DNA from 2 places in the Caecibacter sp. AF58-12pH5A genome. Region 2 is predicted to be linked to the other one. Evidence: riboswitches for the same ligand, from Rfam matches in the RefSeq annotation. Region 2 holds a riboswitch; the other holds the start of a gene.
What was found. A riboswitch is a leader RNA that binds a small molecule or an ion and turns the genes downstream of it on or off. The one in region 2 is predicted to bind S-adenosylmethionine.
Positions count from the first base shown of each region.

Region 1: it holds a riboswitch for S-adenosylmethionine, as region 2 does, so the genes downstream of both, PGX44_RS02185 (MetQ/NlpA family ABC transporter substrate-binding protein) here and PGX44_RS07090 (MetQ/NlpA family ABC transporter substrate-binding protein) in region 2, are expected to answer to the same signal.

Region 1 is NZ_JAQDBC010000002.1:197,335-211,916, reverse strand. It holds gene PGX44_RS02220 (dicarboxylate/amino acid:cation symporter) at 1-487, opposite strand, end outside; gene PGX44_RS02215 (pyridoxal phosphate-dependent aminotransferase) at 487-1,647, opposite strand; gene PGX44_RS02210 (PucR family transcriptional regulator) at 1,930-3,114, shown strand; gene PGX44_RS02205 (SGNH/GDSL hydrolase family protein) at 3,161-3,757, opposite strand; gene PGX44_RS02200 (tryptophan transporter) at 3,754-5,238, opposite strand; gene PGX44_RS02195 (energy-coupling factor transporter transmembrane component T family protein) at 5,252-5,935, opposite strand; gene PGX44_RS02190 (energy-coupling factor ABC transporter ATP-binding protein) at 5,935-6,747, opposite strand; T-box leader at 6,794-7,046, opposite strand; SAM riboswitch class I at 7,289-7,383, shown strand; gene PGX44_RS02185 (MetQ/NlpA family ABC transporter substrate-binding protein) at 7,478-8,311, shown strand; gene metF (methylenetetrahydrofolate reductase [NAD(P)H]) at 8,357-9,214, shown strand; gene PGX44_RS02175 (heavy-metal-associated domain-containing protein) at 9,332-9,598, shown strand; gene speC (ornithine decarboxylase) at 9,660-11,819, opposite strand; gene PGX44_RS02165 (MFS transporter) at 12,319-13,620, shown strand; gene PGX44_RS02160 (LysR family transcriptional regulator) at 13,675-14,571, opposite strand.
Region 2 is NZ_JAQDBC010000012.1:24,758-39,339, reverse strand. It holds gene PGX44_RS07145 (metal ABC transporter solute-binding protein, Zn/Mn family) at 1-38, shown strand, start outside; gene PGX44_RS07140 (flavin reductase family protein) at 77-643, opposite strand; gene PGX44_RS07135 (M20/M25/M40 family metallo-hydrolase) at 742-2,073, opposite strand; gene PGX44_RS07130 (amino acid ABC transporter ATP-binding protein) at 2,161-2,910, opposite strand; gene PGX44_RS07125 (amino acid ABC transporter permease) at 2,931-3,635, opposite strand; gene PGX44_RS07120 (amino acid ABC transporter permease) at 3,654-4,439, opposite strand; gene PGX44_RS07115 (transporter substrate-binding domain-containing protein) at 4,465-5,325, opposite strand; gene PGX44_RS07110 (uroporphyrinogen decarboxylase family protein) at 5,355-6,353, opposite strand; gene PGX44_RS07105 (SDR family NAD(P)-dependent oxidoreductase) at 6,779-7,549, opposite strand; gene PGX44_RS07100 (MFS transporter) at 7,574-8,899, opposite strand; gene PGX44_RS07095 (FAD-binding oxidoreductase) at 9,108-10,508, shown strand; SAM riboswitch class I at 10,712-10,812, shown strand; gene PGX44_RS07090 (MetQ/NlpA family ABC transporter substrate-binding protein) at 10,898-11,716, shown strand; gene trxA (thioredoxin) at 11,838-12,143, shown strand; gene PGX44_RS07080 (TIGR03905 family TSCPD domain-containing protein) at 12,161-12,400, shown strand; gene PGX44_RS07075 (PhzF family phenazine biosynthesis protein) at 12,487-13,275, opposite strand; gene PGX44_RS07070 (aminotransferase-like domain-containing protein) at 13,371-14,582, opposite strand, start outside.

The DNA of each region.
Region 1 (14,582 bases), on a different contig from region 2:
CATCTGGCATCATGACAACAGCAATGCCTACAAAAATAGATAAGAATACAATTTGTATGGTATTCCCTTCAGCAATGCAACCAAGGAAGTTTTTCGGCAACCATTCAATGAACATGTCCACCGTAATTTCTGTGACCTTAATATCCATGGAGTGTAACTCAATTCCTAAACCCGGTTTAAAGATTAGCCCCATGGCAATACCTAAAAAGGTAGCAATCAGCATGGAAAAGACAAACCATCCTATAATCTTGCTTGCCCAACTTTTCATTTTTTTTGCATCACCAATGTTTGCAAAGGAAGACGCAATGGAGAAAAACACCAATACAGGTACAACCATAACTAAGAGGCGTGTAAATATGGTCCCTAACGGTTTCAAGAGAACAACCGACTCTCCCATTACAAACGATAAGATAATGCCGACAACTACTGCCATTAAAAGGCACAATGCAAAATGTTTGTTAATATACCGAAATACACCGCCCATCATTATCTCCTCCTCAAGTAATCACAAAATTGCTGAATTCGTTGTATGCCTTCCATTAAATCAGCTTCATTGCAGGTATAAGCCATGCGAATATGTCCTTCTCCACACGCGCCAAAGGCACTTCCAGGAATACATACTACATGTGCCTTTTCTAATAAGGAGTTACAAAAATCCATACTGCTCATGCCAAAAGAACTAATGTCTGGGAATAAATAAAAAGCGCCTTGTGGTTCATAACAAAATATGCCTTCAATTTTATTTATTGCTTCTAAAACGAGTTTGCGTCTCTTCGCAAAGACAGTTCGAATTTGTTCCGTTAATTCAGGATGGTGAAGAGCATATATGGCGGCCTCTTGTGCAACAGAATTAGCACATGCGCTGATATTTTCCTGAGCCATCGTCATTTTACTAATAATAGAAGCGGGTCCTGCTGCATAACCAAGTCTCCATCCGGTCATAGCAAATGCTTTAGAAAGGCTGTTAATAACTACGGTTCTTTCCTTCATTCCTGGTAAAGTACTAATCGAAATTGGCTTTTCCGAGTAATATAGGGAATTGTATACTTCATCAGAAACTACGAACAAATCATACCTTTTTGCCAATTCTGCTATTTTCTTTAGCTCTGTAATCGGAATAATGCACCCTGTCGGATTATTGGGTGAATTAAGCATAATCAATTTAGTTTTCTCAGTAATTTTTTTCTCTAATTCATCGGCTTTTAGAACAAATCCATCTGCTGCCTTTACGGGAACCATTACAGGATTTCCCCCAAAGAACTGCACTTGACTGGCATAATTCAACCACTGTGGATCTTGAATTAGAACTTCATCCCCTTGATCAATAATGACTGACAAAAACAATGACAATGCGCCCATACCACCTGGGGTAATGATAATTTCCGATGCCGGGTCATATTCAAGGTCTTTGATATCGCCACATTCAGACACGGCCTTGCGACATAATAAAGTCCCTGCATTAGGTGTATAATGGGTTTTCCCATCTTGCAACGCCTTACTGCCTACTTCGCAGATTGCTTTAGGCGTAACCATATCTGGCTCCCCAATCCCCATACTGATGACATGTTCCATCGTTGCTGCTTTGTCAAACATGGCCCGAATAGCGCCTTGGCGCAACCTTTCAGCCCGACTACTTAAACTTTTCACATTACCACTCCTCTCTTCCTATAGTTACAGCAATTTCGCGAGTATATCTTTGATTTAAATTTTATAACGCTCATTTTTTTAGTACAATAGCGATTTGTTGTTAATAAATATAAAAATTCCTCCTCATTTTATAGAAAATACTATTCAATCATTTAAATTCTCTTCTATTTTTTTGAAAAATATCGTGAGATTGGCGAAGTAATGTTGTTATATTATGAATTTCCCAGTATACTTTATTTAATCTAATTTGTATTTTAGTCTAATGTACAGGAGGTGATACTGTTGAAATTAACAGTTTTAGACATTCTCCATTATCCGGAATTTTCCGGTCTCCACCTGCTAGCCGGTGCCGGCGGCGTTTCCAACCAGGTTTCTTCTTGTGGCATTTTAGATTATGAATACGACAAAACGCTGAAAAACAAATATACCAAGCTGAGCTTTATTCCCAATCAGCTGATTTTGTCCAGTTTGCAATATGCCAAGGAGGCCCCGGGCTGTCTGATTGATGCCATCCGCTTGCTGCATCACAAACAGTGCAGCTGCCTGGTCATTAAAAATGTGTACGGTTTGCCTTTAGCGCCGCATATCCTGCGCTATGCCGATTCTGCCAATTTTCCTATTATCGTCATCCGCAGTTCCGAACAGTATTTTGAACGGATCATCGTCAACGTGTATAAACGGCTCCAAAGTCTGCACGATTTCGACAAATTTGAGCAGCTTGTCGCTACCATTCTCACCCTGCCCGAACACGATCCCCGACAAAAGGAGTTGCAGCTGGAAATCAACCCGTGTTTGCAGCCCGATATTTTTTGTATGTATTTCCGTGCCCTCCATCCCGTATCGGCCGATGAATACCAAAAACTGGAAGAAACGGCGACAGCAGCAAATCTCTTAACATCCTACAGCACATTGCTGCGCTATAAAAACGGCTTTATATATATACATTCATCATATAACTTTAAAAACGCCAAAGCCAGTGACCTGGCAACGGAAATCCTTACAGGTCCCTTACGGGCCTGCGCCGGGGCATATTGTATTGGCGTCAGCTCTATTCACTACAGGGAACGGAAAATCAAGCTGTGCCTGGAAGAGGCCATTTACAGCAGCTACTTTGCAGCACCTGACCAGGGTCTTTTCAGGACCTATGAATCGTTAGGTATTAACAGCATCTTGCTGCCCTATTGCCGTGAACCGGCTATGCAGCATTTCGCCAATACCATCCTCAATCCGTTACGCGACTATGATTCGGAAAATCATACGTCCCTTTTAGAAACAGCCGCAGCCTTTATCCGCGCCGGCGGCAGCATTGCCGTTACGGCCGAAGAGCTGCAACAGCATCCCAATACGATCCGTTACCGGCTCAAACAAATAGGCTCCCTCTTAGACCTGGATGCCTTCCGGCCGGAAGGCTACGAAATGCTCTCCCTGGCCTTACGCATAGACCAATGCAGCCACATCGAACTATAATGACAAAAACCTCCCTGGCAGCTGTTGCCAAGGAGGTTTTCTTAGCTTACGAATCAGTAAGAAATTGACTGCGTTCGAGGACAGTTCTGGCTGTCTGCGCCATGAGGGCATAGCCGGCCGGGCTGGGATGTACGCCATCGACATAGAGAGACAGGCTGCCGTTTTCCTTTCGTGCATCGCGAAGGGTTGCGTAGAAATCGAATACGCAGAGCTGTTGCTGCCGGCACTCAGTTAGGAGCCACTGGCGATAGGCCGTAAGCTGGTCATTATGCCAGGCAACGGCATCTCTTTCTTGCCAGCCATAGGCGGCGCTTTCCGGCAGTGTCAGTGGCGGAATACCTACATAGACGGGGTTCCCCTGGGCCTCAAGCCGTTTTATCATATCTCTCATATGCTGCTGCGTCTGCTCCATAGGACTATCGAGGAGGATGTCATTGGAGCCGCCCATAAGAAAGAACGCATCATAGGCAGTCAGCGCCATCGCTTTCAGGCGCTGCAGCATACCGGCCGTCGTATCACCACACAGGCCTTCATTCTGGCACTGTACGTGGCCAGAGCGGCTTAAGAGCGTGAGCCAGCGGTCCTGTGCGGCTACGCCATAGCCAAAGGTCAGGCTGTCACCCAGGCACAAGAGGCGCTTCACGACCGCTCCTGCGGCAACAGCTGCCGTACAGCAGCAACTGCCGTTTCAGAAGAAAGCCACGGTGCCGTAAACTGGCAGCCGGCCCGTTCCAAATCAAGCTGGCAGGCAAAGATTTTCGGCACGGCACTGGCGTAGACATTCTTTTCATACATATAACGCAGGGTTTCTTCTACGCTGCCGTCACAAAGGATATGACCGTGATCGATGAGAACCAGCCGGTTGGCGAAGGGCAAGGCCGCTTCCAGCGAATGCTCTACGACGACGATCGTATGGCCATATTGTACGTTGAGGTCGTGAATGAGTTCGTAAAAATCACGGGTTCCTTCCGGATCGAGGGCTGATGTCGGTTCGTCAAAGACGAGGATTTCCGGACTGGTCGCCAAGACACTGGCAATAACCAGCCGTTGCCGCTGGCCGCCAGATAACTTGCTGAGCTGGCGCTGCCGATATTCCGTCATGTGTACCTTTTCCAGCGATTCCGTAATGGCCGCATCAATCTGTTCCGGTGCCACGCCCTGATTTTCCAGGCTAAAGGCAATTTCTTCTTCAACGGTCATGGCCACGAGCTGGCTGTCATAGTCATCGAGCATGGCGCCGACCTTATTGGCCAGCTTGGAAATCGTCGTCTGCGTCGTTGCCTGGCCTTCTACGTAGACCATGCCTTTCATGACGCCGCCAAAATAATGGGGAATGGCACCGGTCAGGGCCATGCAGAGAGAGCTCTTGCCGCTGCCGCTTTCGCCGGTAATGACCAGAAAATCGCCGGGCTGGATGGCCAGCGTCACGTCATTGAGGACAGGCACCTTCTGTTTGTTATGGATATACGAAAGATGTTCCATCGAGACGATTCCCGCTTGTGTCGGTTTTAAGTCGTAGCCGCTGTGATCGGAGGTCACGCTCTGTTCTTCCAGCGAATCGATAATACCACGGGAGGCAAAGAGGCGGAGCGCCGGGAAATACATGAGCGGCGTTACGACGGCATTTAAGAGGCCGATGACGAACACCAGGGGCAGCATGCCCGTGAAATATACGATATTCGGAAGCCCCATGGCAAATTTCAGGATGGTGACGAAAATGCCACCGCTCATGCAGGTTGCCGCAAGGCCCGTCAGGACAGGCAAACAGGAATGGCCCTTGAAGCGGATGAAGGCCAGGTTCTTGACGATGAGTGTACACGTCAGGGCCCCTGCCGGTTCACTGATCAGGTTGCCATAGGGAAAGCCCGATTTAGACGTCAAGACGTTGACCAGCGCGGCAACGAGGCCAATGCCCAGGGACTGGGTGTACGAAGGCTTGGTCAGGCAAATGGCGACACAATACGTAGCAATGGTCCAGTTCGGCGTAATACCGGCTACACTCGGCGACACGAGGTGCAAAATCGTACCGATTGCCAGCATGAGCGTCGTAATCGTAATCCAGCGGAACTGCCCGCCTTGGCGGTGGTGAAATTCTAACGATGCAATATCTGTGATTTGTTTCATCCTGAGTTCCTCCTTAGACGAGATCGTGCATGCGCAGGTAAATGACGCCGATGCTCAGCAGCACAAAAAGCAGCAAGACCAGGTAATCGCAGCCGCGTAGCCGGACATTGCTCATAAAGCTGCGCGTATCGCTGTTGAAGCCCCGCAGCTCCAGGCTTAAGGCCATCGTTTCCGAACGGCCCAGGGATTTAAGCATAAGCGGCTGAATGACGCTCATGTAATTCAGTATCTTTCTAAAGATGTTTCCTTTGGTAGAAAAGCCACGGCACGCTTGTGCTTCCTGCACGGCATGGCTTTCGGCGATGAAGTCCGGTACAAAGCGCAGGGCAGCCGTGAACATGAAGGCGTATTCATAGGGTACGCGGATCTGTTTAACGAGGGCAGCTGTCAAATCCTGCAAACGGGTCGTCGTTAAAAGGATAATAAAGACAATCGTCATAGCCAGCATACGCAGGCCTGTCACATACGCCGATTCCAGCGAGCCGCCGCCGATGAGCTGGACAACGGCCAGGAACACGGCAAACACGGCCAGGCTCAAAACGGCCTTGCTCGTACTCTTAAAATTACCGCACAGCGCCAACAGGCACAATTCAATGACTACCAGCACCGCCAGCGGCACGGGCGTATGGATGACGAGAGCCCAGAAAGAGAAGGCTGCCGTGCCAATCAGTTTCGTTACAGGTACAAAACGCTGCATCATTTTTGGCCTCCTAGTTTCTGCAGCATAGCTGCCGTAAAATCCTTCATGGACTTGCAATAAGGCAGGCCCGGTACGGACAGGGACAAGGTAACGGAATCGGGCCGGCTAAGACCCAGATCATAGAGATCATCCCGCTTGGTAAAGAGCTCTTCCGGTGTGCCGTCAAAGGCCTTCGTATGATGGCCAATGACCAGGACGCGGTGACAGTATTCGGCGAAAATATCCATGTCGTGGCTGATGATGAGGACCGTCAGTCCTTGACGGTTCAATTTGGTCAAGAGCTGCATGAGGTCTTCCTTATCGGCACTGTCCTGACCACTCGTCGGTTCATCGAGAATGAGATACTGCGTGTGCATGGCAATGGCAGAGGCAATGGCAACGCGCTGTTTTTCGCCACGGTTTAAATTAGGCGGATAGGCATCGGCCAGGTCCGACAGGCCCGTCTGTTCCAGTGCTGCTTGTACAGAGGCTTCAATTTCATCAGCCTGACGGCCAAACTGCTGTGGCCCATAGGCGACTTCATCCCGTACGGTCGGGCGAAACATCTGCCGTTCCGGCCGCTGGAACACATAGCCAATGAAAGCACTGCGCCGGGACGCATCGTCTTCATTGATAATTTTGCCATCATAGCGGATTTCACCGGAAACGGGCTTTTCCAGGCCCATGAGCAGCCGCGTCACCGTCGTTTTGCCACAACCGTTACGGCCGCCTAAGCCAATGAACTCACCGGCACCTATTTCTACATTCATATGTTCCAGAATAGGAGTCCCATTCCCATAACGAAAACAGACATCCCGCATTTCTAACATAGGTCTTCTCTCCTTTTTACGACAATAAAAAAACCTTCCATCCCCTGACAGGGACGAAAGGTTGAATCTTCCGCGGTACCACCCACATTGGCTCGTACGAGCCCAGCTCTGCATGTACAGCATAACGCGATACACGGTTCTTTGATAGCGGTGGAACTACACCGTCGAACCCTACTGGTTACCGTTCAGGCCGCATCTCCCGAATCCATTCCATCTGCTGACCTAGGGCCGAACTTTCACTACCATCGGCTCGCTGTACCTGTCGTTGCACATGTACTCGTTTCGTTCATCGATACTTACTCATATAGTTTACTTGTAATTATACGTTCTTTTCCCGTAAAGTCAAGGGCATAGGCAGGAAAGCCCGTCAGCCCGGGCATGTGTCGTGCCGGATTTCGCATATAAGTATTCCTATTTATATATTTTTGTCATATCATTTTTCTTATATTGACAAATTTTCTCTACATGATACAATCAATATCAACAATTTCATTAGCAGTGGCTTCTATACGATTGACTTGTACAGATGAGCTTCATTGCGCTTTTATCCAGAGTGGTGGAGGGACTGGCCCTATGAAACCCGGCAACCGATTACACGGTGCCAATTCCTGCGGAAGCAATTCCGATAGATAAAGAAAACGCAGACTCTTTCTCTCTCGGGAAAGGGTCTTTTTCTTTTCTATCCGAATCGATTCATTATATATTCCATAATCAAGGAGGCCTAACGTATATGAAAAAACTACACATTTTTACACTGGCTGCAGCCACGATGCTCTTATCCTTTTCCGTTCTCTTAAGCGGCTGTGGCGGTGATAAGCCTACAGGCGGTCACGAGGTTTCACACAACACTAAGATCACCGTCGGTGCCACGCCGGTACCGCATGGGGAAATTCTGGCACAGATCAAACCACTCTTAGCCGCAAAGGGGATTGACCTCAACGTCGTCGAATTCACCGATTATGTCAAGCCTAACCTGGCTTTAAATGACAAGGAAATCGATGCCAACTTCTTCCAGCACCAGCCCTACATGGACAAATTCAATGCCGAACATGGCACCAACCTCGTAGCCCTGTGCAAGGTACACATCGAACCGATGGGCATTTATTCCAAAAAGATTACCAGCCTGGATCAGCTGCCGGACGGTGCCAAGGTAGCCATTCCCAATGACCCGACCAATGGCGGCCGGGCGCTCCTGATCTTGCAAAAGGCTGGCCTCATCAGCCTCAAAGATGGCGGCAGCATCTCTTCTACCGTCCAGGACATTGTCAAAAATGACAAACACCTGCAGTTCGTCGAACTGGAAGCCGCTCAGATTCCCCGTTCACTGGAAGACGTAGACATTGCCCTGATCAATACGAACTTCGCCCTCGAAGCCGGTCTCAATCCGCTGAAGGACGCTCTCTTTATCGAAGATAAGGACTCGCCCTATGCCAACATTCTGGCCGTCCGGGCAGGCGATGAAAATCGTCCGGAAATCAAAGAGCTCCAGCAAGCCCTGCAATCACCGGAAGTAAAGAAATTCATCGAAGATAAGTATCAGGGCGCCATCCTCGCCAGCTTCTAACGCCTAACCCAGTCAGACTATACCAAAAAAAAGGAAGCCTATGTTATGAAAACCTGTGATCTCTTTGCCAAAAAAACTGTCTTTTCCTTTGAAGTCTTTCCGCCAAAAAAGGACATGCCTGTAGAAACGGTTTTTCCTACCCTCACGGAGCTAAGCAAGCTGTCGCCTGATTTTATCAGCGTCACCTGCGGTGCCGGCGGCCAGGGCGGAACACGGACCGTAGAGGTAGCCAGCCGCATCAAAAAGCTGGGCTGCGAAACAGCGGCCCACTTGCCGTGCATCAACTTGGACCAAAACGATGTCCGCTCTATTTTGCAGGAATTAAAAAAGGAAGGCATTGAAAATATCCTTGCTCTGCGCGGTGACCGCACGCCGGACATTGAGCCAAAACACGATTTTGCCCACGCCAGCGATCTCATTTCCTTCATCCGCCAGGAGACCGGCGACGACTTCAATATCATCGGCGCCTGCTATCCCGAAGGCCACCAGGCAGCCAAAAATTTGCAGGCCGATATTGACGCCCTGAAGATCAAAGTAGAGGCCGGGGCGAGCGAGCTCATTTCCCAGCTCTTCTTTGATAACGCGTGCTTTTATTCCTTCCTGGAAAAAAAGGAAAAGGCCGGCATTCACGTTCCTATCGAAGCAGGCATCATGCCCGTGACGAACAAAAAGCAAATTGAACGCATGGTTACTCTCTGCGGTGCTTCCTTGCCCCTTAAGTTCCAAAAGATTCTGACCAAATACGGCCACGACAACATTGCCTTGCGCGATGCAGGCATTGCCTATGCCATCGATCAGATTGTCGATCTCTTGGCTAATGGCGTCGACGGCGTACACATTTATACGATGAACAGCCCTTACGTAGCGGAACGCATTACGTCCGCCGTCAAGACACTGCTCTAAGTGTCACCTTCCTAAGCCCCCTGCCACGCAGCAGGGGGCTTACTTGTTTTTCCCTTATGGCTCTTGTATAATACAATTAGAATAACATTCATTATCATATTCTAGGAGGCGTTTTACGTGGGATTCTTCAGTAATTTATTCGGTGGCTCTCCGGAAGGGCAGGAAAAGTTTGTATATATTCAAGGCATGATGTGCCAAAACTGTGCTGAGCATGTAACAGAAGCCTTGCTGGCCGTTCCAGGCGTTCTAAAAGTGAATGTCAATTTGCCACGCGGGCGGGCTACGTTGCGCGTTACCGGTGACGTCGTAGAAAAAGATCTTTTAAAGGCCGTAGTCAACGCCGGCTATGGCGTCAGCAAAATCACAGAGCAAACGGAAGACTAAAAAAAGCAGGGAGCCGCCTGATTGGCGGTTCTCTGCTTTTTATATACCAGCGGCAATGCGCTTATTCTTTCAGCACGTAGCCATAGGCGCGGACACGGCCGTCGTCTTCATGTTCCAAATACACGCCTTGAATTTCCATGGCAAACCCCGGCAGGGCATTGAGGCTTTCCTCGAGGGCCAGGAAATACTGGACAGCTGTCGGGGACCAGCGTTCACCCGGCACGACACACAGCACGCCCGGCGGGTATGGCAAGGCCCCTTCAAGGGCAATGCGGCCTTCGATTTCCGCAATCGGCACCAGTTCCCGCTGGCCCCGGATAAAGGCGTAATGTGCATCTTGCGGACGCATAGCGTATTCCGGTAAAAACTCACGGCGGAAAAGCTTTTTCTGCAAGTCTTTTACATTGCGGTCCTTGAAGAAATCATGCATCTCCTGGCACAGCTGGCGCAGCGTATAGCCTGTATAACGGCCGGGATAGTGGTTATACACGCCGAGCAGTACTTCTTCCATCGGCACGTTATTGTCGACAAAGCGTTCGAAGCGGACGAGCTGGCTCGTCAAAAAGCGCAGTTTATCTTTATTTTCTGCCGGCGTCAGCAAAAAGAGAATCGAGTTCAAATCGCATTTTTCCGGAATAACGCCGTTGCCACGCAAATACGTAGCCAAAATATTGGCGTGAATGCCAAAGTTTTCGTACTCCCCTGTTTCCGCATCAATCCCGGGCGTCGTCAAGAGCAGCTTACACGGGTCTACACGGTACTGGTTGGGACCATAGCCTTCAAAGGCATGCCATTTGGCCCCCGGTTCGAAGGTAAAGTAATCAATATCATCAGCCATAGATTCCGTATCACCACGCTGCCAAAGGCGGTCGTGTACCATTGGCGCTACGAAGGGACGGATATAATGACAGCGCCGCAGGATATCCTTACGCGCATCAATACCCATCTTGACACAATCGCGCCACATTTTCCGGCCTGCATCGCCGGCATGAATTTTGGCATTCACGTCAAGGGACGCAAAGAGCGGGTAAAAGGGACTCGTCGTGGCCTGCTCCATAAAGGCATTGTTAATCGTTTTATGGTTTACGTAACGGTCCTGTTCGTGAATATGGCTGTCTTTCTTGTGAATCTGCGAGGTCTGGGAAAAGCCGGCCTGCTGCTTGTGGACAGACTGGACTACGAAGATTCCCAGATCACCAGGCTGTAAATCGAGGAGCAGCGGACTGCTGTCCTTGAGCATGGGAATGAACTGTTCATAGCCCACCCAGGCAGAATCAAAGAGAATGTAATCGCACAGGTGACCAATACGGTCGACAACGTAGCGCGCGTTGTAGAGTGTGCCGTCGTACGTGCCGAGCTGGATCACAGCCAGGCGGAACGGCCGTTCCTGCTTGGCCTTTTCCGGATCCCGTTCGGCTGCGAGCTGACGCAAGTAGGTTTCATCGAAGCAGTGGGCATCGATACCGCCAATAAAGCCGTAGGGGTTACGGGCCGTTTCCAGATATACAGGCGTAGCACCGGCCTGGATAAGGGCGCCGATGGCCACGGATTTATGGTTATTGCGGTCATATAAGACCAGATCTCCCGGTGTCAGCAGGGCATTCGTAACGACGCGGTTGGACGCAGACGAACCGTTAAGCACGAAATAGGTCTTATCTGCATGGAATACTTTCGCAGCAAAATCCTGGGAGTCCAAAGCAGGTCCTTCATGAATGAGCAAATCCCCCAAGGTGACATCGGCATTGCAGATATCAGATTGGAAGATATGGGGACCAAAGAAGTCGTACAGATAGCGGCCGGCCGGATGCTTTTTAAAAAAGGCCCCGTCCTGATGGCCCGGGCAGTCAAAGGGATTATTCTTTTCACTGACATACTCTACGAGTTCCCCAAAAAAGGGTGGCAGTACATTCTGTTCATAATTGCCGGCCAGGCGTTCTGCCGTTTCAATACAGCGGCTCTTATTGACAACCTCCTCCGAAAGGACGACGTCGACCTTATCCAAATACTGGGAAGGCAGCTTTTCGCCACTCGGCATGATTACCATAATGGGCACACCAAACCCCGTTGCATCGATCGTATCGATATAATCAAAATCCTGATCCGAAAGGACGGCAACGGCAACATCTGTAAAATCGGTTTTTTCGACAGGCACGATTTCCCGGTCACTGTCAACAAAATAGTACTGTACGTCAAAGCTGTACGCAATCTTCATGTGTTTCATATGCTTTTACTCCTATCCTCTTCCTTTTCTTACGGCCTCTTTCTTGCCGGACAATGGCTCCGGCAAAGAAACTTGGCCTTTTTATATAATTCTTTCCCTATGAAAACACGGAAAGCACCGCGGCATTAGAACCCTGCCTGTGCGGATAGCCTTATTTTATGCTTTACCCGTTAGAATGACAAGCCTTTTCTGCCTTCCTTTTTTTTATTTTTCCATGAGATTCCATAGATTCAGCCCGGTCGTTCGTTCCTTTATGGCCGCCACTTATTCCTTAAAGTAAAAAGATAGACCATATTATGAATTTAATGTATTATTTACAGTTAATACTAGTATATTAATAGCTATTATGCATTAATTAAGTTAAAATAAATAATAGCCTTTCCCCTATCTATTGTATAAAATGAATACGACGAGTATATCAATGTACGCGTAGGTGTCTCTCTTACTACCTATGTGAATAATAGAACAACCATTTTTTTCCTGAGAAAGGACTATGACTATGCAACAATTACAGAAAAAAACAAAAAAGCGCTGGTTTATACTTTCGCTGCTTTTCGTCCTTACAGCTATCAATTACCTGGACCGGACGAATATGGCCGTCGCCGCTTCCAGTATGAGTCAGGAATTGGAATTTAACGCCGCCACGATGGGGCTGCTCTTTTCCGCCTTTTCCTGGGCCTATGGACTTATGCAGATTCCTGGCGGCTGGTTTATTGAATACGTCGGCTCCCGTATTTCTTACACGGTATCCCTCTTTTTCTGGTCTTTATTTACGATTTTTATGGGACTGGGCAATTCCTTTGCCTCCCTCTTTGGTATCCGCCTGGCCATTGGTGCCACTGAAGCGCCGGCCTTTCCTACGAACAGCCGCGTCGTCGCCTCGTGGTTTCCGGCAAAGGAACGGGCTACGGCTACGTCCATCTATACGGCCGGCGAATTCATCGGTCTGGCGTTTCTGACACCGGTCTTATTCTGGATTTTAGAAAATTACGGCTGGCGTGAAATCTTTTACGTCACCGGCGTTATCGGCATCCTGGCCAGTATTGTCTGGTATTTCCTCTATCGGGAACCCAGTGAAAATTCCGGCGCCAACCAGGCTGAGCTGGACTATATCCGTGAAGGCGGCGGCCTCGTAGAAACGAAGAGTGAAAAACAGTCCATTACGTGGTCCCAGGTAACCTACCTCTTCAAGCATCGTCAGCTCCTGGGCATTTATTTAGGCCAGTTTGCTAACACGAGTACCATGTATTTCTTCCTGACCTGGTTTCCTACGTACCTGGTCATGTCCAAACAGCTGCCCCTCCTCAAGGCCGGCGTATACGCTGTCATTCCCTATATCGGTGCCTTATGCGGCGTTCTCCTGGGCGGCTACTGGTCCGATACGATGCTGCGCCGCGGTGCCAGCCTCTCCAAGGCCCGCAAGCTGCCCATCATTTGCGGTCTCCTCTGCTCCATGACGATCTTAGGCGCCAACTACGTCGATTCTCTTAATGCCGTCATTGCCATCATGGCCCTTGCCTTCTTCGGCCAGGGTATGGCTGCTATCGTTTGGAGTACTGTCGGTGATATTGCGCCGTCTGATTCCGTTGCCCTGGCCGGCGGCGTCTTCAATTTCATCGGCAACCTGGCAGGTATCATTACTCCCATCGTCATTGGCCTGATCGTGCAGTTTACAGGTTCCTTCGTCGGTGCTATGATTTTCATTAGCTGCATTGCCGCCTTAGGTGTCTTTTCCTTCCTCTTCATCGTCGGTGATATTCACCGCATTGAAGCCCTGCATCACGATGAAAGCCAATCATAACGTAATAGTTAGCCCCGCTTTTTCCACAAAGGAAAAGCGGGGCTTTTTGTGTGCTTACAGGCTGCCGTTACGGGCCCAGCGGGAAAGAAGAAAATTACGAAACCGATCGACTACCGGCAGTACATGGGCATGCTTATAAACGGCCAAATAGAGATAGCGCCGTTCAAAGGGATCGGCAATGGGAATACGCTCAAGCTCATAATGCTTTAAGGTGTAAAAATCAGGCATAATAGCCACCCCATACCCGGCGGCCACAAAGCCGGCCATGGCATTATCTTCTTCAACGTGACAAATGGTTTTCGGATGGGAATCGGCCTGTTCCAGCAATTTATGCGTCATCTTATAGAGGCCGCTGTTTTTGCTGAAGGAAATGAACGGGTACGGCTCCAGTTCTTTTAACGATACAGAGCCGCGATTACTCAAGGCGTGCCCTTTGGGTACGGCCACGACCAGGTCTTCCTCCGCTACGGGATAAAAGAGGATATCCGGTTCATTTTCAATAGCTGAGCAAAGGACGACATCTATTTTTTCTTCTTTCAGCTCTTTAATCAAGGATGCCGTCGTGCCTTGCCGGAAGTCAAAGGAAATCTTTTCATTTTCCGGGACTCCCCGGAACTGGGTAATCATTTCCGGCACCATCGTATAGCCCATAGTATAAATAAAGCCCAGGGTAATCGTACCCTGATCCGGTCTGGTATAGGCTTTTAGTAATGATATGCCCCGGTCGAGTTCCTGCAGGGAGCGTGTCACATAGGGCAAGAAGAGGCGGCCATATTTGTTGAGATAAATATTACGGCCCCGCTTTTCAAAGAGCTGGATCCCCAGTTCTTTTTCCAAATCCCGCACAGCGCGGTTCAGGCTGGGTTCTGTAATATACAGGCGCTCAGCGGCTTTACGGTAATGCTCGGTCTCAGACAGGGTCTGAAAATACTGCAATTGCTTTAAATTCATAATAGGCTCCT
Region 2 (14,582 bases):
AGAAAAATCTGGAAAAATTATATCAGTCTATGATATAAAAATGCCGGACCCGTTCACGGTCCGGCATTTTTTCTGCTTATTTATTTGGTGTATAGTTTTTGCCTTCGCTCCAGCATTTCCCTATGACCTTGCCTGTACTCAGGTATTGGCCGTTCTGGAATTCAAAGAGGACAGGCGCCACTTTCTCGTAATCTACGCGGCCCCGTTCGTTCAGGCATTCTTCCTGGACGAAGGTATGCACCGGTTTTAGGATATAGTTGGTAAAATTGCCCACTTCCACAGAGTCCACAATGCGGCATTCCATGGATACAGGCGCATCGTCGAGGATAGGCGCATAGGCCAGCTCGCCAAAATGATAGCGGAACACGCCGGACTTATCTTCCTGCGCGCCTTTATGCATACCACAGTAATCGGCAGCGGTCAAAAGCTCCCGGTTGACAAGGCTTACGGAAACGACACCGTGTTCCTTAATGCCAGCATCAGAAAAGGTATGAGCCTTGTCGATGCTAATGAGCAAATGGCCATGTTCAACAACCCCTACATGGGCTACAGTCAGGAAATTGACCTGGCCGTCCTTGACCAGACCGACAATCGTAACGGGCGTCGGATAGAGCGCCATAACAGAACCTACATCTTTTTGCATAGCTAAGTGCCTCCTTCTTGCTTCTGAGTGTATCCTATCATTTATAGTACCTTTTAGGAAGAACGCACTTTATTGTTCTATACTATCTTTTTTGATACTTAGTAATTCTGCAACAGCTGCATGAAGAAAGCACGGCCGCCCGGCAGGGCATCGGCAGGAATCTTTTCGTTTACACCATGCATGGGTCCCCAGCGCTGATCCTGTTCGTAGCCGCTAAAGAGAAAGATGTGCTTGGCAATGTCGGCATAATAGCGGGAATCCGTAGCAAAGAGCATGAGGGACGGCATAACCATGACATCCGTACCGTACACGTCCTGAATCGTCTTGGCGACACAGGCAAACTCTTCACTATGCGGCGTATCTTCATGAACCGGATCAATCCCGGACACGCGGCGCACCTGAATGCCACCGGTCAGATACTGCTGAATATAGGCGAGAATTTCATCTCCCGTTTCGCCTGGCAGGACGCGGGCACTGATCATGGCACTGACCCGGGCAGGAATGACGTTTACCTGCCGGGCTCCCTGGGCCATGGTGACACAAAGCGTCGTATGTAACAGGGCGTCGAGCTGCGGATCCGCCGCCGCTAAGGCACACACTTCGTCCCAATGGCGGTCAGGGTCGGCAAAGATACGCTGTCTTTCTCCTGTTTCCAGCTTCGCCAGTCCCTGCAGCTGGCCCCGTGCCAGGTCGGTCAGCTTATACGGGCGGGGATGATCCTCCAAGGCTACGATAGAGCGGGCCAGGGCGCCCATATCTGTATGCAGCCCCGGCACGCTGGAATGGCCGCCTGTCCCTTCCTTGTATAATTCATATACTATTTGCGATTTATCCCCCAGGCCGACGCGGGCTACGCGATGGCCCTGTGCGTCAGTCGTAATACTGCCGCCTTCGTCAAAAAGAGCGATTTCCTTGACGCCTTGCGCGTCAAAGGCCTCCTTTAATAAGCGGCCCCCATCTTCCCCGCTGGTCGTGTATATTTCTTCACTGTACCCTAAGGCAATATAAAGGTCGTAGTCAGGACGGAAACCCTGGGCAAAGAGTGTTTCTACGGCTTCCATTTCGGCCAGGAAGAGATGCTTGCAGTCTGTCGTGCCGCGGCCCCAAACACAGCCGTCGGCATAGGCCCCGCTGAAAGGTTCCTGGTGCCATAACGACAGGACCCCCGGTTCTACCACGTCCTGATGGGCACTGAGGACGAGAGGTGTCTTCTCCTGGTGGCCTGAAGCATAATGAAAAAGGAGGCCTGCCCGGCCTACCTCAGTTACAGAAAACTCCTTATACAGCGTAGGATAAAACGCTTTAAACAGGCCATGGAGTTTCGTAAACTCAGGCCAGTCGAATTGTTCTACGTCTTCATTGGAAATCGTGCTGCAGCGGATAAACTGCTGCAAATGGGTCGTTAATTGTTCTTCTTCATGTATCTGCATGGAATCACCTCATTTTCTTTTCCTATCCGTATTGTATCATATATAGGTGAAAGAAAAATCCGGAAGTCCCTCACTTCCGGATTTTTACTATTCATACGTATGGCACAGCACGCGATGGAGGAACTTTTTGGTCCGTTCTTCCTGCGGGTGCTCAAAAATATCTTCTGACGTCCCTTCTTCTACGATGACACCGCCATCCATGAAAATCACATGAGACGCTACATCACGGGCAAACTTCATTTCGTGTGTCACGACGATCATGGTCGTCCCGTCATTAGCCAGGTCCCGCATGACCTTCAAGACTTCACCGACGAGTTCCGGATCAAGAGCCGACGTCGGTTCATCAAAGAGAATGACATCCGGCCGGACGGCAATGGCCCGGGCAATACCCACGCGCTGCTGCTGGCCGCCGGAAAGCTGGGCCGGATAATAATCCAGGCGATCGGCCATGCCGACCTTTTCCAGCGCTTTTTTCGCCAGCTCTTCAGCTTCCTGCCGTTTCATACCCCGGCCGGTCACAAGGCCCAGGGTCACGTTTTCCAGGACGGTCTTATTGGCAAAGAGGTTGTAGCCCTGAAAGACAAAGGCCGTCTTTTGCCGTACTGTGGCAATTTCCTTTTTGCTGGGATGGCTCAGATCGATTTCCATACCGGCAAAATCCATTTCCCCTGCATCGGCCCGTTCCAAAAAATTAAGGCAGCGCAAGAAGGTAGTCTTACCGGAACCGCTGGGTCCGAGGATGACGACGACGTCGCCTTTATCGATATCCATATGTACGTTTTTCAACACTTCGAGATCACCGAAGCGCTTGCGTACGTTTTTAATTGACATTAACATGGCTGGTACTCCTTCCTGTATCAGGCTGCCCGGAATGCGCCGACGTGCTGTTCTGCAAATTTATACAGGAGCTGTACAATCGTGCAGACGATAATGTAGACGAGGAACACATCCAGATACGATTCGATGTAATTATAGCCGTAAGAGGCGGCAATCTTGCCGATAGCCAAAACATCCTTTACGGTCATGAGGAAGGCCAGGGAGGTCCCTTTGATCAGGTTTACCGTAATATTGCAAATGGCCGGCAAGGCCACGACCATGGCCTGGGGAATGATGATCTTGCGGTACGTCTGGAATTCCGAAAGGCCAATGGAAACGCCGGCTTCAAGCTGTCCCTTAGGGATGCTCAGAAGGGCCGAGCGGAACACTTCTGCCAAGAGGGCGATCGTATTCAGGGAAAAAACGACGACAGCATACCAGAATGGATCGATGCTGTCAAAGACGTTGAAATTAGAACCCATGCTTTTGACGAGCATATTTAAAAAGCTCGGCAAAAGACTGTACAGCAGCAGAATCTGCAGGACAATCGGCGTGCCCCGGACGAATGAAATGTAGGCCTGCGTCAGACCGCTGCCTACACTATTCCCACGAATCCGCAGGACAGCCATATAAAAGGCTACCGGCGCGGCAATGAGCAGGGACAGTACTGTCAGGCTCAGGGTGGTGCCGATACCGCTCCAAATTTTGAAGAACGTATCGGCCATAAATGTATAATCCAGTTCCATAGCAGTTTCTCCTTTACCTTATCCCTGACGCTGAAACTTCTTGATCAGCGCCGGCGTCGTTTTGAAAAGTGGCAGTATCCGGCTGCGCTTCATCTGTCCGGCCTGCAAGGTCTGGCCCTTGTCGAGGTGCGCTTCCAAGGCCAGGAAGCCTTTAGCCAGAAGAGTGGTCATAAGCCAATAAATAATCATGCAGGAAAGATAGATTTCAATCCCATAGGCACCGAAGTTTTGCGCAATAATCAGATTGGCCTTGCCGATGAGGTCGATGAGGCCGATCGTATAGGCCAACGCGCCTTCCTTGAGCAGGTTGATGACAGAGTTGCCAAAGTTCGGCAGGGCAATCACTGCCGCCTGTGGCAGCATGACCTGGCAGAACGCCTGAAACGGCGTCAGGCCGATGCTCACAGCTGCTTCATACTGCCCCTTGGGAACAGCCTGGTAGGCTGCCCGGAATACTTCCGAAATATACGCGCCAAAGAGGAGCGTAAAGGTGATGATGGCGAAGACCGCACGGTTTACGTCGTTCATATCGTAGGAAGTAAAGACTTCTACGAGCTTTGGCAGCCCGTAGAAGACGATAAACAGCAGTACAATGGAAGGCGTGCAGCGCATGATATACGTGTAGCCATGGGCAAGCCAGCGTGGAATCCGGTGCGTACCCATTTTTGCCTGTGCCAAGATCATGCCGAAAAGCGAACCGAGAATAATACTGGTTACGGCCACCAGCAAGGTCACAGACAAGTAGGACAAAAGGTCCGGCATGGTTGTAAAAATGACCGATGGATCAAAAGGTCTTGTATTCACTGTGCACTCCTCCTTTTCTTTCTTATTACTGATTCATATACTGGGACAGGCTTTCACCAAAGTATTTCTGTTCCAGTTCGGCAATTTTGCCTTCATCCCGCAGTTCCTTGATAGCCTTGTCGTACTCGTCGGCCAGCTGCTGGTCCTTCTTGTTAAAGAGCGCGTACGTCGGGATGGCCTTATAACGGAGATAGGTCAGCTGATCGGCAAACTGATGATACGGTGCGTCCGGTTTTTCGACGTTGTTCTTGTAGCTCAGTTCGACTTCCAGGTAGCCGTCGTAGCGTCCTTCCATAACCCACGTATAGGCGTCGGCAATTTGGAAGGCTTCCGACGATTTCAGCTGAATCTGATTATCCGGATGTTCCTTGTTGTACTGTTCGATAACAGAGTAACGGGCGTCCTGCGGTGCAATCGGTACGAGCTTGCCGCTGTATTTGGCAAAGCTTTCCATGTTTGTCACCTGGCTGGCTTCATCCTTGCGGATAACCAGGCCGATGACGCTGGCGCCGAGATATTCCTTCGGGAAAATGTATTTCTTTTCCCGGGCCGCTGTCTTCCAGATGCCCTTCGTGCCAATATCGTATTTGCCCGATTCTACACCGATGAGGAGATCATCATCAGAGGTCGGTGTAAACTTCCAGTCATATTGGGGCAGCTTCTTGGCGACTTCCTTCATGACGGCTACTTCAAAGCCATCGGGTTCGCCTTTATCGTTGGCGAAATCATAGGGCACGTAATAGTTCGTAAAGGCTACGTTAACGGTCTTTTTCTTGCCATTATCTGCGGCGGCATTATCGCTCTTACCGCAACCGGTTAAGGCGGCTGCGACGACCCCTACGAGAGCTGCTGTCAAAATAGCTTTGCTGAGTTTCTTTATATTCATGGTGTATTCCCCCGTTTTCTGTAAAATACTTATTTCGCTGCTTCGCGGACCCATTCAAAATGTTCCCAGTTGGTATCGCGCGGTACGGTGCAATCGGCGCCAATGATAATGCCCTGACGGCCTGCGCCCTCAAGGATCTTTTTCGTTTCTGCCTGAATTTCTTCCTTCGTGCCGGCATAGAGCACTTCTGTTTCCAAATTGCCAAAGCCGCCTAAGGCTGCGCGCTGGCCAAAGATTTTGCGGCCTTCCGAGAGGGGCACGTCTTCGACGACGACAGCCCAGTTGATGGTCTTCACGTCGTAATCGGCATACCACGACAGGTCATTGCGATGACCATGCCAGCCGCAGATGTGCAGGATATTGTAATCGCTGACGCTGTTGGCAGCGGCGAGGATTTCTTTTTCACCCGGTGCAAAGACCTGATCGTACACGTCCTTCGTAATACCTTCGCCAAGTAGATTCTGGAGGCTCAGGTAAATGCCTGTCACACCGCCTTCTGTAATCAGGCGTTTGGCAAGTTTTGCCAGGTCGCCGGAAATGACATCCAGGCCTTGACGGACAGCCTGGGGATCTTCGCGGACGAGCTGAGCCAGGTATTCTTCGCTGGTGCTGATATCGTCACGCATGAATTTGATTGTCGTGCCGGCGCAGAAGACATTGTAGAACATGGCCAGGTCGGCGCCGTATTTGTCGGTCAGGCGTTTGGCATAGGCGATCTGCGTCGTAAACCAGGGATCATCATCAGCCAGAGGCTGGATGTGCTTGAAGTCCTCTGCCGTTTCCAAATGCTGTACTGTCTTGTTTTCATACGGGAAAAAGCCATCGGTCATGATTTTGACAAAATCCGGTTTGGCCGTATCAATATATTTCGTCTGACCCTGAAAGAGTTCTTCTATAAATTCCGGATGCTCGAAGGAATTAGAATGGATTTCATCTTTTAAAAAGTGAAACCAAAAACCAACGGGTACACGGTCGGTTGCTTTGTTGTCCATGGCTGCCAAAACTAATTCTTTTTTGCTTTGTGTCATCGTTAAATCCCCCTATTATTTGCGTGAAACTACTCTATTTATTATTTGTTACATTGGTGTGACCTCGATATATACCGGGAAAAACGCACAAAAAAACACCGTCCCTATGACAGAGACGGTGGTCCGCGGTTCCACTCTGCTTACAGCATACACTGATCTATACTGTATCTCGATACCCGTAACGGAGGCTTTTCGTGCGGATCTACTTGATTCGACCCGCCCGCTCGCGGAGGCATTCCAGCGTAAGGAGTGTACTGCAGGAACTCTCAGCCTTCGATTCCCGCTCTCTGTAAGACCCCGTTACGTGTACTTGGTCCGGTCTTGGCGTTTCCAATGTTTACGAGTATAGTACACTTTAAATGAACTCTTGTCAAGTATACTTTTAAAAATTTTTAGAATCTAATTCAACTTTAATACAGATAGTGTTATTTTCCATAAGAATAACCGGGATTCAGGGTAACACTGCGGCCGCCCGATACTTCGATGGCCGTACCGGTCATGTAGCTGGCCTGAGAACTTGCCAAAAAGACGATAGGCCCGGCAATTTCTTCAGGCGCTGCCGGCCGGTGCAACAAACACGTCTGTCCTTGTTTTATCAGGTCCTCTGGCCGGATGGTAGCCTTCACGAGGGGGGTCACGGTAAACCCCGGCAGGACTGCCGTAACGCGTACGCCCTTGGCGGCAACTTCACCGGCAAAGGTATTGGTAAAGCCGACGACAGCCGACTTGAGAGGCCCGTACAGGGTAGCCCTGCCGGACGTAGCGCAGCGGGCTGCTAAGGACGCGACATTGACGATAACGCCGCCCTGTTTTTCCAAGTAGGCAATGGCTGCCTGGCTGCCCATGACGACGGACTTAAAATTGACCGCATAGGTCCGGTCAATTTCCTCGCCGGTATACCAGTCGTCTTGTCGCGCAATAGTCGCGCCTACATTATTGACCCACACATCCATGCGGCCAAAATGATCGTAGACGGCTTTGGCAAAGGCATAGACCGCGTCTTCCTGCGTCATGTCACAGGTCTGGCCGAAGGCCCGCGGGCCTAATTGTGCCAGTGCCTGATCCAGCACGGCCTGACGGCGGCCACAGACGGCAACGTACGCCCCTTCTGCCAGAAACTGCCGGGCTGCAGCAAAACCAATACCTTCCGTACCGCCTGTAACGACGGCTACTTTATCACGTAAACCTAAATCCATACTACATTCCCCTTTCTCCTCGTCTCAGCGCTGCCAGGACGCAATCATAGCTAACACACAAAAACCAGCCAAAAGCAAAAACGATACATGTACAGCCGTCAGCACTGCTGCCGTATACGGCGTAACGACCAGGGTCATTTGCGCAAAAACCAAGGTTACCAGCGCCATGCTCATGGACTGGCCGGCATGGCGGACGAGAGCCAGAATGCTGGCCGCCGTACCCTGAAACTGCTCCTTCACAGAGCCCATGATGGCGGCATTATTGGGTGCCCCAAAAAGGGCCGAGCCAATCCCCGTAAGGACCAGGAAGGCGACGATCCCCGACAGCTCCACCTGCGGCGCCCAGGCCAGGCCGGCAAGGCCTACGGCGGTAATAGCAAGGCCTGCAGACGCGATGAGCCGCGAGCCGTAAAGGTCGGCTAAGTGACCGGAACGGCGGGACAGGAGGGCCATCATGACGGGCTGGGACAGGAGCACAAAGCCGGCCTTGGCCGGTGTCAGGCCCAGGACGAGCTGCAAATACAAGGACAGCAAAAAAGTAATCGCATAGGTCGCACTGTACTGGATGAGCGCCGCCAGGGAGGAAAAGGAAAAGACCCGGTTGCGGAATAAAAAGAGCGGCAAAAGAGGATGACGGGAGTAGCGTTCATGAACAATAAAGCAGACCAGCAGGGCCAGGCCCAGCCAGACAGGCCAGCTGTGTTCGGCATATGCCGAAAGGCCATAAAGAAAAATACCAACACCGCTAATACAGAGGACACTGCTCACGGCATTGACGAAGGGCGCTGCTGTACCATACCATTCCTGACGAAGCGTACAGACCAGCAGCCAGGCCCCGCCTGTAACCAGAGCAGAAATGATAAAAATACTGCGCCAGCCCAAGAGACCGGTCAAAAAGCCGCCCAGCACGGGCCCCAGTGTCAGGCCCAAATAGGTCAGTGCCACAGCCGTTCCCAGCGTAAGTCCCTGATGCTGTTCATCCGTCGTCGTCAGAAGCAGCGGCATGTACGTAACATAGACAGCAGCCAAGGCTGCCCCTTGGAGCAGCCGGCAGGCAATGAGGCTGCTTAGGCTGGGGGCAAAGGCCGCAGCGAGCGTACAAATGGCAAAGGCCATGAGCGCTGCCGCATAGACCCGGCGCCTGCCATATACGTCGGCAAACTTGCCTAAAGGCAATAAAAGCGAGGCCGTACCGATGAGATAGGCCGTCACTACCCAGCTGACCTGCTCTGCCGGTACGCCAAAACCGGCAGCCACCTGTGGCAGGGCAATGGTCAGGCCCGTCGACAAGAAAGGTCCTATAAAGCTGATGAAGGAAATAGAATAAAAAAGCCGTCGCGACGTCTGCATAGTATCATCCTTTCTTTCCCTTCATTATACTAGATTGTCATGCTTTTTGCCGTAAAAAAAGTTATCTATTACGCCCTGTTTTTAGGCATTGCCTGTGCCCGGTCAGATTATTTTCTCGAATTCCGTTCGAATAGCTTTCCCTTTTCAGAAAAAAAGTGTTAGAATAATAGCCAGAATTTATTTATTCTTCACCTAGGAGGCAGGCCTCATGCAGACATACAACCCAATTACGCAAGAAATTGTCGATAAATTAAAAGCCATTACCGGCCCGTCTTATGTCAAGACGGACAAAGATATTCTGGTCCAGTACCAGACAGACTACGAAAACGACCCGCAGAAATTCCACATGCCCGAAGCGGCAGTACTGCCGGCCAATGCCGAAGAAATTTCACAAATTGTAAAACTGGCCAATGAATACCACTTCCCCATTACCGTCCGCAGTGCCGGCACCAGCCTGGCTGACGGTGCCATTCCTGTTTACGGCGGCCTTGTCCTCTGTATGGAACGGCTCAATAAGATTATTGAACTGAATGAAGAAGGCATGTACCTCACGGCCGAAGCAGGCGTACGTACCTTAGATATTCAAAAAGAAGCCAAAGCCCACGGCCTCATGTACGCCGGCGACCCGTCCAGCGCCGAAAGCTGCATGATCGGTGCCAACCTGGCAACCAATGCCGGTGGTCTGCGGGCCGTCCGTTACGGCGTTACGCGTAACCAGGTTTACAGCCTGGAAATGGTCACGCCGACAGGTGAAATCGTCGAATGTGGCGGCATCCTGAAAAAATGCTCTACCGGCTATGACCTGGAACAGCTGATCATCGGCAGTGAAGGCACCTTAGGCATTATTACCAAAGTGACGGTACGCCTGATTCCCTTGCCGCCGTATCACTTCGATGTCCTGGCTATCTATACGGATCCGCGCCAGGCCCTGTATATGGTGCCCCAGCTGATGAAAGCCGGCATCGATCCGACAAGTGTAGAATACATGGACAACTCGTACGTCCGCGATACAGCCGATTATTGCCATTATTCGGATATGCCCCATTATGAAGATGGAATTTACGTCATCATCACTGTAGAAACCTTCCGGGAAGACGAGCTGGACACCAAGATGGAAACGGTCTGCAATATTTGCGAAGAAACCGGTGCTGTTGAAGTCCTCGAAGCTGACGACCGCATTTGGAATATGCGCCGCAACATCCAGAATTCGTGCGAACTGGTCAGCAAGGTATTTCTCACAGACGACGTCGTCGTACCAGTCCACAAAATTGCTCCGACCATTGAAAAGATCATGGAAATCGGCGAAGACTATCCCTTCCAGGTCAAAATCAATGCCCATATTGGCGACGGCAACCTGCACATCGTTCTTTGTAAGGTCAATATGACCGACGAAGAGTGGGCGGCCAGTGTCGATAAATTCCATCACCAGGTCTATGAATACGCCTATAGTGTCGGCGGCCGCCTGGCCGGTGAACACGGCATTGGCGCTAAGAAGCTGCAATACGTGGAAGAATTCACACCGTCAGGCGAACTCCAGGTTATGAAGACCATCAAACGGGCCATGGACCCCAATAACATCCTCAACCCGGGCAAGCTCTTCAACGCCTAAGCGCCACCGTCCAACAGAATGTCATTCTAAACACCCCGGCAAGCCGGGGTGTTTTTTCTCTGCAAAACGCGCAATTCCCTGTACAGGCTTTGCAATTTTCTCGTACGGTATTAGTTTTGTAGAAGGAAATACTAGAATGTTTCTAAAATAGATTGACAGCGTCCGCAATTCATGATAGGATACAACCTAACAATAAAACTGTCGTTTCATCCAGAGCAGTCGAGGGAGTGGCCCTATGACACTGCGGCAACCCCCACCCGGGAAGGTGCCAACTCCAACGGAAGGTAATTCCGGCAGATGAACAGCTATGCAACTGCAGGCCGTCATCTGAATGACGGCTTTTTTGTTACGAATACATATTACATAATTTTTGAGAGGGGTATGACTCTATGAAATCATCTATTAAAAAGCTTCTCACAGCCGGCCTCATCGCTGCTATTTGCGTCTTTGCAGCGGGCTGCGGCTCTAACAGCGACAAAGCCGCTGCTGACAAAGAAATCAAAGTAGGCGTAACTGCCGGTCCGCACGCTGAAATCATGGACCAGGTAGCCAAAGAAGCAGAAAAACAGGGCATCAAGATCAAGGTCGTCGAATTCAACGACTACGTACAGCCTGATAAAGCCCTGGCCGATAACGACCTGAACATGAACTCCTATCAGCATCAGCCGTACTTGGACAATATCATCAAAAAAGAAGGTTTAAAGCTGACTTCCATTGGCAAGACCATTCTCATGCCTATGGCTGTATACTCGCATAAATACAAGAACATTGCCGACGTAGCGCCGGGCAGCAAAGTAGCAATTCCGAACGACCCGTCCAACGGCGCCCGTGCACTTCTGCTCCTGCAGCAGGCCGGCCTGATCAAATTGAAAAACGGCAACTCCATCGAAGCGTCTGTCGCTGACATTACGGAAAATCCGAAAAACCTGCAGTTCATCGAAATCGACGCCGCCCAGACACCGCGGTCTCTCGACGATACGGACCTGGCCTGCATCAACACGAACTACGCCATTCCTGCCGGCTTGAATCCCCTCAAGGACTCGATTCTCGTCGAATCGCCTGATTCGCCGTACGCCTGCGTCATGGTCGTCCGCACAGGTGACGAAAACAACGAAACGTACAAGAAGATCCTCGATATTTACCACTCCGATACGATCAAGAAATTCATTAACGACAAATATCAGGGTTCCATTATCCCGGCCTTCTAAGGTACTGACAGCTCTTGCGCTCCCGTTTTTCGGGAGCGCATTTTTTCGCGCATATGTCAAAAATATGTGTTATAATAAAAACGATCAGAAAAACATCAAGCCGCTAAAAGGAGTGACCACTATGGAAATAACGATTACGAAAGACAACTTCGATCAGGAAGTCCTGCAGTCTGATAAACCTGTATTATTGGATTTTTGGGCCGTTTGGTGCGGTCCGTGCCGTCTCCTGGCGCCGACCATTGCGGAAATCGCCACAGAACATCCGGAAATCAAAGTAGGCAAGGTCAATGTAGACGAACAGCCTGCCCTGGCCGAACAGTTTGGCGTCATGAGCATTCCTACGCTCGTCGTCTTTAAAGACGGCCAGCTCTACACGACATCTGTCGGCGTGCAGCCCAAAGAAAGTATCCTCGCCTTACTGCCCTAAAAGGAGGCAATTCGTTCATGTATTCGTACACACCGCGTGGCATCTGCGCCACACAAATTGATTTCGACATCAAAGACGGCTGCGTCCACAACGTTTCCTTTACGCGCGGCTGTCCCGGCAACCATCTGGGCCTCGCCGCCCTGGCCGAAGGCATGCCCGTCCGGGACGTCATTACCCGCCTGGAAGGCATCCGCTGCGGTGAACGGGACACATCCTGTCCGGACCAGCTGGCCCAGGCTCTCAAAGCCTACGTCTGATATAGCCAAAAAAGCCCGTACGTCACACGACGCACGGGCTTTACCGTTATATGCGGAAAAAAGCAGAAAAGGACAGACAGCCCTGCCTAGTCTTTTACACCAGGTATCTTGAGGTCTGCTTCCGAATAGAGGGCTGCATAGCCGGCCATGGCCAGGCGTCCTTGTTCCAAATGGCAGTAGAGTTCACCGCCGCGCTGCGACGCCTGGTAGGCTTTGAGGTCCTGTTTCCCCAATTTTTCTGCCATGATGGGGATAATATGGCAGTGCCCGGAGCCACAGACAGGATCCTCCGGCACTTTCAGCTTCGGTGCAAAAGAACGGCTGACACAATCGTATGTCTTCCCCAGGGCCGTAATGTGGCATAAGAGACCATCGAGAGCGGCGATTTTTTCCTGGTCAGGCTGGCACGCGAAGACATCCGTTTCATCAGGGACGACACACACCAGGTCGCGGGCCATATAGGCTTCTACAGGACGCACGCCCAGGGCCTCAGCCATAGCGTCCGTCACGGCGACAGGTTTCATTTCGTAGGCCGGGAAATCCATAGAAAGGAGATCACCGTGGCGGCTGACGACGAGCTTGCCGCTCAACGTTTCAAAGACGAATTCTTCCCTGTCCGGTTCGTAGAAACGGGACAGGACATAAGACGTGCCCAGCGTGGCATGGCCGCACAGATCAATTTCGCCCCCCGGCGTAAACCAGCGCAGGCGGTAGTGGTCCCCTTCTTTTACGGTAAACGCCGTTTCGGACAGGTTATTTTCAATGGCAATGCGCTGCATGACGTCATCTGGCAGCCATTCCTTCATGACACACACGGCAGCCGGGTTACCCTTGAATACTTCCTTTGTAAAGGCATCGACAATGTAGCATTTCATGATGTATACCTCCTTTGGACTTCTTGTTTTTCCCTTTTCTTCATCTTAGCACAGAGAAAAACGCCATACAATAAAATAATTGTATGGCGCACACATTAGTCTTCAAGAAGCCGTTTGATCGTCGTCAGTGCCTGCTCCAGCTGGTCCAGATTACGTGGCGCACCGATGGCCAGGCGTACACCTTCCTGCCAGGGCTTGCGGCCTACGGCAAAATGCTGCGCCCCGAGAACGCGTACGCCATGCAGTAAAGCTTCCCGTTCAAATCGCTCACCGGTCCAGGTTGCTGGCAGGACGAGCCAGCGGCACAGACTGTACCTGTCGCCAGCGACGGCAAAGCCGGCCAGGATGCGCTCTGTGAGTTCATTGCGCCGCACCAGGCTGGACTGCCGTTCCCTGAGGATGGCCTCGTATTCTCCAGAGACGATAATCCGGTCTGCTAATTCCAAAAGGAGTGCCGACTGGGCCAGTTCCAACGTTTCCAGAACCTGTTCTATCTGCCCCTGCCACGGTTCCGGGACTGCAATATAGGCCAGGCGCAGGGCCGGCAGGATGGCCTTGGAAAGGCTGAGGATATAGACGGTCCGTTCTGGCGCCAGGGACTGTACAGGCGGCACGGGCCGCGGCAGGAGCAAGCTGGCGATAGCATCCTCCACGATGACCAGGTTCTTCTCACGGGCTATTTCCGCCAGCATTTGCCGGCCGGCATGGGAGAGTATATGAGTTGTCGGGTTCTGAAAATCCGGTGTCACGTACACGCCTTTGATATGATAGTCACTGATAGCCTGGAGCAGACCGTGCCGGCTCATTTCCCCGTTAGTTTGATTAATGGGTACAAGGCGGATGCCAAAGAGGCTGGCAGTACGTTTCAGTCCCGGATAGATCAAGGGGTCGACGCCGATACGGTCCCCGGCTTTGAAAAGAGCCGGCAAGATGGCAGCCAGCGCATTCTGACCACCCAATGAAAAGAGAACATCCTTATTCTCCGGCAGAAGCGCTCCGGCCTGGCGTAAAAAGGAGCGGGCCGCATCCTGATGGCGTACTTCTTTGGGATTACTGTATTGGTAAAGGCGGCTGGCAGATGCTTCCTGCAGCATCTGCTCCAATATGGCTGTCACGCCGTCCTGAGGCAGCGTTTCCGGCATCATAGAACCCATTTCAATGACCGTCTGTTGCCGTTCCGGCGCGACGGAAAGGCACGTGCGGGCATCATATGCGACGAAGGTTCCCGACCCGACAGTACTGGTCAAAAGGCCCTTATTCGAGCATATGCGAAAGGCCTTGGTAACCGTACTGACGCTAATATCGAG